2 linked regions of the Salinivibrio kushneri genome follow. The protein of the gene in region 1 binds, or shares a complex with, the protein of each later gene. Links are inferred from orthologs where the notes say so. Each region holds a gene or a part of one and is shown on either strand. Other genes may lie near its edges.

Region 1 (3,074 bases):
ACCCTGCGCTACTAAGCTACCTTGCCGATACACAAGTATCAGCCGGTGGCATCTACGTTAACCCTAACGTTGATATTGATGGCGAAAACTCTCAGCACGGTCAAACCTCAACCAATGATGTTGCCCATGATGCCGTGATCCCTAATTTCTATTTTTCCCATCAAATCGACGATCGCTTTACCGCTGGCCTCGCTCTCGCGACCAACTTTGGCATGGAAACCGATTTAGGCGACGATTTTACCGGTACCCAGTTTGGTAACGAAGCGGCAGTGACCACCTTTGAAATCAACCCTAATATCGCTTGGAAAGCCACCGAGCAATTACGCCTGGGCGCCGGTATCCGCTATGTGTTGGGGGAAGGCAGTATTGGGGCGAAAAGTAGTAAAGGTGCTCAACTACCTAAAAACGCAGGCCCACTTGCCGGCAGTCCTGTTCCTGAGCACAGCACTCTGAAGTATATGGAAGGCGATGATCGTGCCTGGGGTTGGCAATTGGGTGCCGTGTACGACATCAATGACAAGCACCGGGTCGGCGTTAACTATCGCTCCGAAGTTGATCTGACACTTGAGGGGCATGCAGAAGGTCTAACTTACAACCTAGCAGCAATTCAAAAAGGTCAACTTGCTGGAGCAGATTATCTGAGTAGCAACCACTATTCAGGCAGTATGGATCTCACCCTCCCCGCTACCGCCGAGTTCTCTTCGTTGCATCAGCTGACTGAGCAGTGGGCGGTACACACCAGCATTAACTGGACCGAGTGGAGCAGCTTTGACAAACTCGAGGCGGACATCCCCTCCCTTTCTAGCGATCCAAAGATGGTGAAAGTAGAGAATTGGGAAGATAACTATCGCTTTGCCATCGGCACCACTTATCAGTGGGATCAGAAACTGACGTTGCGCTCAGGCGTTGCCTACGATACCTCGGCAGTGAGCGATAAAAACCGCACCCTGACCATCCCAGAGACTGACCGTACCTGGTTAAGCGTGGGTGCCGGCTATGACGTAACACCTAAGCTCACCCTGGATGCTGCCTTTACCTATGTCTTTGCCAAAGATGCCCCGGTGAAAGAGCCGCGTGATGGTATTGAGTCCGACCAGTCAGGCTCAGCGTTTGGTGGTAACTTTGAAGGCGAAACCACCGGTAATGTGTGGTTAGTCGGCGTACAAGCCAGCTACCGCTTCTAAACGCTCAGGTCTTCAAACAAAAACACCACGGCCTAAGCCGTGGTGTTTTTTTATCGTGTTTTACCTAACTCGCTTACGCTGATTTACGGTGCGGCATCAATATCATCGATAAAATCATCGAGAAACTCATCATCCAAGGCAGGTTGTTGCTCCAATGCCTCATCGCCTTTGGCGCGATAGCGGCGGTTTTGCAGGTAAGCCTCACGGGCAAACGCGTAAGGGTCCGGTGAGTTATCTAATTGCGACTCCTGAGACACTAACGCAGCGCGCGACTCCATCCCATCAAACATCCATTTTAAAACCGACTGCGGCAGGGTGAGTAACGCCAGCGGCGGATACAAACCATCAACGACTTCGCCCGCGCCTTCTCGTACCGAGGTGGGGCCATAACCGGGCAGCATAATATACGCGCCCGTACCCACATCATAGTGTCCGATCGCATCACCGAATTCGCGCTGGTCATACTTTTGAATATCAGCGGCGGACGCAATATCAATCAAGCCACCCAAGCCAAACAAGGTATTTATCCAAAAGCGGTTAAAATGGGTCGCGGCTTTCTCGCCTTCCAGCATGATTAAACTATTCAAAAAGCTGGCTGGCTCTTCAAGGTTGCCCAAAAAGTTAGAAATCCCAGTGCGCACGGGGCTCGGTACATAATCGACATACGCAATCGAGACAGGGCGTGCCACATAGGGATCCAAATAATCGTAGTTGACCGTCCACATCGCACGGTTAAAGCCCTCTAACGGGTCTTCAGGGTGCGGCTCTGCACCTGGCGGACGTGATACACAACCGGTTAATAGGCCGAGTACCGCCGCCATCAAACACAGACGTTTCCACATCAAATGGCATTCCTCTACACAATGAAAGGCTGGGGATGCCCAGCCTTGCTAACAATGATGACTATTCTGGCTTGGTTATTGTTGTTTGTCGATAACCAGTTCTGTGTGGCTGCCTAGACTTACCACCGCACTTTGTCCAACCCAGTCACCTTCTTTCGTTGCGACGTTACCATCTCGGTCAATTCGCGCCTTAATCACCACCTTATCTTGCGAGGATAACGCTTGGTTGGGATTCAGGCTGTCAGTGTCTGCCAAGTCCACAGACAAGGGAAACTTAGATAAAGGCAGGCGCTTGGCTGCAATCGGCATCGATGAATCGGCCGACGCGTGAGCAGAAATGATCACCACCCCCTCGTTAGGTAACTGCACTTGGCTGCCCAGTGTCACCGTAATATCGACTTTGGCACCGTCCGCGCTATTGAGAGCCAACTTTGCTCGTGCGATCGACTGATCTAACGTCTGGTTACGCGGGTCGTCACTGCCTATCAAGGTTTTCATCGCCTTCCATGTAGCGATCGCATCTTGATATCGTTCTTGCTCGAACGCTTGGTAGGCGAGCAAAGACATCGCCTGCAGATTAAAGGGGTTGTCTTTCACCACAGATTTCAACAAATTCTGCGCCCGCGCACTGTCTGCTTCATCACCTGCAAACAACAAGGCTTGCGCTAGCCCGACTTGAATATCAGGTTGTGAAGGTGCCAAGGCATAGGCTTTTTCCATTGCCCCCTTAGCCGTTTCACCGTCTCGATTAGCAAGACCAATACGGCCAAGCAACAGCCACCCAGTGCTATCGCTTGGCTCGTGTTGCAAGCGCGTGCGCAACGCCAAGGTTAAGTCTTGCATCTCTTGTTGCGTCAGCGGCTGTTCATTGTTAAGCAGGCGCTTAGATAACGACGGCAACTGCTGGGCGGTTTGTTGCCACTGCGCCACTTGGTTGGCACTGCCCTCAATACCATATAAACCGAAGCTCACCACCGCTAGCACGATTAAACCTGGCACCCACTGCATCGGTGTCAGTCGCAAGTGACGGGCTTGTTTGGCTTTCTCT
Region 2 (3,108 bases), 1.7 Mb from region 1 along the record:
GCTCAATAAAGTCATCACCGGTGACGATCTTAGCCCCCGCCTCTTCGAGCTTGTGCAATACCGCTTCGAGTAACTCGGGCGAGGTATGGCGACAAATAATATGCCCACCAGACACGGCCGCAGCCACCAAGAAGGTGCCGGTTTCAATCCGATCAGCCACCACCGAGTGCTTACCGCCGCCGAGGCGCTCTACCCCTTCAATTTCAATCCGATCCGTGCCTGCACCTGACACCTTGGCACCCAGCATGTTGAGGAACTTGGCGGTATCAACAATTTCTGGCTCACGCGCCGCGTTTTCAATCACTGTGGTGCCGTTAGCCAAGGTGGCTGCGCTCATGATGGTAACCGTTGCGCCGACGCTGACTTTGTCCATCACGATATGGGCGCCTTGTAAGCGACCATCGACGGTGGCGCGCACATAGCCTTCATCCAAGGTAATAGTGGCACCCAGCTGCTCAAGGCCATTGATATGCAAGTCCACCGGGCGTGCCCCAATCGCGCAGCCGCCTGGCAATGACACTTCGCCTTTACCAAAGCGTGCCACCAACGGCCCAAGCGCCCAAATAGACGCGCGCATGGTTTTCACCAAATCATAAGGGGCGCATAGCTCGGTAATGTCGCTGGCATCCACATGCACAGAGCCGTTACGATTGACCTTGGCACCTAAGCGAGATAACAGTGCCATGGTGGTATCAATGTCACGCAATTTAGGGACATTCGCCACCTCGACCGGCTCTTCAGCCAGTAGTGAAGCAAATAAAATCGGGAGGGCGGCATTTTTCGCGCCAGAAATGGCCACATCACCTTTTAGCGGGCCATTGCCCGTCACTCGAAACTTTTGCATCAGACCCTCTTACAACTGCATCAGCTTTTTATCGCGCGCCCATTCACTCGGGGTCATCGCTTTAATACTGACAGCATGGATATCATTACGTGCAATATGCGCCATCAGCGGTGCATAAATCGTTTGTTGCTTTTTCACACGTGACATCCCGTCAAACATCTCTGCCACAGCAATCACTTCAAAGTGGCTGCCATCGCCTTTCACGTGCAGCTCGTCCACTGACAAAGCTGCCTCTAAAATGGCTTTAACTTCGCTTGCTTCCACGTTTAAACCCCTTCTTGATGCTCAGCATCGTCAAAAAATGTTTCTAAATTGCTCAGCGTTAACAACAATTTAAGCTGCTCTGGCACCCCTTGATAACGCACCTGTTGTCCTTGACTACGTAGTTGCTTATCAAGGTGTAGCAACATCGCCATACCAGCCGAATCGACGCGCGACAGCGCGCTTAAATCCAGGCTCAAGGCGGTGTCGGTGGGGAGCCACTGGTCACGCTGACGCCAAAAGTCAGGCACTGTGTCACGATCTAATCGCCCTGACAAGTGATACTGTTGCCCGTCCCCAGCGGTTAGGCGGATGCTCATGAGGCGTCCTGTTTTTGCTTGTCTTCTCGACGGATGGGGCGATCTGCCAAGGTTTTTAATTGTTCAATGACCGAATCAATGCCATCACGACGTAGCGGCGCTTTCCACTCCGACTGCTTAGACTGGATCATACTCACACCTTCAGCGGTTACGTCATAGGCTTGCCAATTTCCTGTCCGAGTATTTTTACGTAAGCTAAAATCAAGGCGAATTGGTGGTCGTGACGAGTCAGTAATGTCCACCCGCACTTTGACAATTTTATCGTCCGGAGCAATCGGCTGATCTTTTTGTACCTCGACGTCCTGGTCATCATACTCGAGCAGGATTTGGGCATAGGAAGCAATCATGTATTCAGTGAATGCCTCGGTAAAGGCATCACGCTGCGCCGGTGTCGCTTTGCGATAATACTGCGCCCCTAACACCAGCGATGCCGCATACCGGGTATGGATATAAGGCAGCAACTCGTCTTTGACCACATCGCGCAGCAAGTCTGGATCGGCGCGGAATAAGGTGCGATCTTTACGCAAGCGACTAAAGGTGTTGTCCGCGACTTGCTCAATCAGCTGATAAGGGTTGGATTGATCAACCGGCTCGCTGGCCTGCGCCAAAGAGCCAAGGCTAGAAACCATGAGGCAAACGACGCTGCCCAGTGCGATCAATATCTTCTTCATGCTGTTTACTCCTTGTCACCCATGCTGTAGAGGAATTGACCGATCAAGTCTTCTAGCACCAGTGCCGATTTGGTGTCCTGAATTTTGTCCCCTGCATCGAGATAGCCAATACCGAGGGCTTCATCCACGAAACCTGGGGTAATGCCAATGTACTGCTCACCCAGTAACCCTGCGGTATAAATCGATGCCGAGCTTGATTCGGGAAAGCGCCCGGCGTCTGCGTTTATTTGCAAGGTAACCTGCGGAACATACGTCTCTGCATTCAATGAAATATCTGTGACCTGACCGACCGTCACGCCGCCCACTTTGACGGGGGAGCGCACTTTCAAGCCACCAATATTGTCAAACTCAGCGGTTAAGGTGTAGGTATCCGCCCGTCCCCAACGTTGGACGTCTGCCACTTGAAACGCCAAAACCAATAACGCTGCAATGCCAGCAATGACAAAGCAACCTACCCAAAATTCTGTTTTACGACTCTGTTGCATGATTAATTCCCAAACATGAGTGCAGTAAGGACAAAGTCTAGGCCAAGCACGGCCAACGATGAATGTACCACAGTGCGTGTGGTGGCGCGGCTGATCCCTTCCGATGTCGGTGTGGCATCATAGCCGTTAAAAAGGGCAATCCAGGTCACAGCCACTGCAAATACCACACTTTTGATCAGTGCGTTGCCCACGTCATAACCTAGATCGACCGACGCTTGCATCACCGACCAGAAACTGCCGTGATCAATGCCTTTCCAGTCGACGCCGACCAACTCGCCACCCCAAATGCCCACCAGCATAAAAATCACTGCCAGCAGTGGCATGGCAATCACGCCCGCCCAAAAGCGCGGGGCAATCACCCGACGCAGCGGGTCGACCGCCATCATCTCAAGGCTAGAGAGCTGCTCAGTGGCTTTCATTAAGCCAATTTCCGCAGTCAGCGCTGACCCGGCGCGGCCAGCAAACAACAAGGCGGTCACTACGGGGCCAAGCTCACGCAGCAGCGACAAGGCCACCATTTGCCCAAG

What was found.
Region 2: the proteins of N8M53_RS09425 (region 1) and mlaC are in contact, whole or in part, in a cryo-EM structure (PDB 8I8X), measured with the Escherichia coli proteins. The link is inferred for Salinivibrio kushneri from one-to-one orthologs.

Annotation. Positions count from the first base shown.
Region 1 is NZ_CP114588.1:2,007,861-2,010,934, forward strand. The notes cover bases 148-2,895. They hold N8M53_RS09425 (VacJ family lipoprotein), read right to left. Parts: upstream 2,027-2,895; coding sequence 1,268-2,026; downstream 148-1,267. Other genes in these bases: N8M53_RS09420 (outer membrane protein transport protein), read left to right, coding at 148-1,184; ccmI (c-type cytochrome biogenesis protein CcmI), read right to left, coding at 2,102-2,895. Outside these bases: more of N8M53_RS09420, read left to right, coding at 1-147; more of ccmI, read right to left, coding at 2,896-3,074. UniProt on the Escherichia coli protein: Involved in a phospholipid transport pathway that maintains lipid asymmetry in the outer membrane by retrograde trafficking of phospholipids from the outer membrane to the inner membrane.
Region 2 is NZ_CP114588.1:326,760-329,867, reverse strand. The notes cover bases 260-3,041. They hold mlaC (phospholipid-binding protein MlaC), read right to left. Parts: upstream 2,097-3,041; coding sequence 1,422-2,096; downstream 260-1,421. Other genes in these bases: mlaE (lipid asymmetry maintenance ABC transporter permease subunit MlaE), read right to left, coding at 2,584-3,041; mlaD (outer membrane lipid asymmetry maintenance protein MlaD), read right to left, coding at 2,102-2,581; N8M53_RS01670 (STAS domain-containing protein), read right to left, coding at 1,111-1,425; ibaG (BolA family iron metabolism protein IbaG), read right to left, coding at 854-1,108; murA (UDP-N-acetylglucosamine 1-carboxyvinyltransferase), read right to left, coding at 260-844. Also shown: more of murA, read right to left, coding at 1-259; more of mlaE, read right to left, coding at 3,042-3,108. UniProt on the Escherichia coli protein: Involved in a phospholipid transport pathway that maintains lipid asymmetry in the outer membrane by retrograde trafficking of phospholipids from the outer membrane to the inner membrane.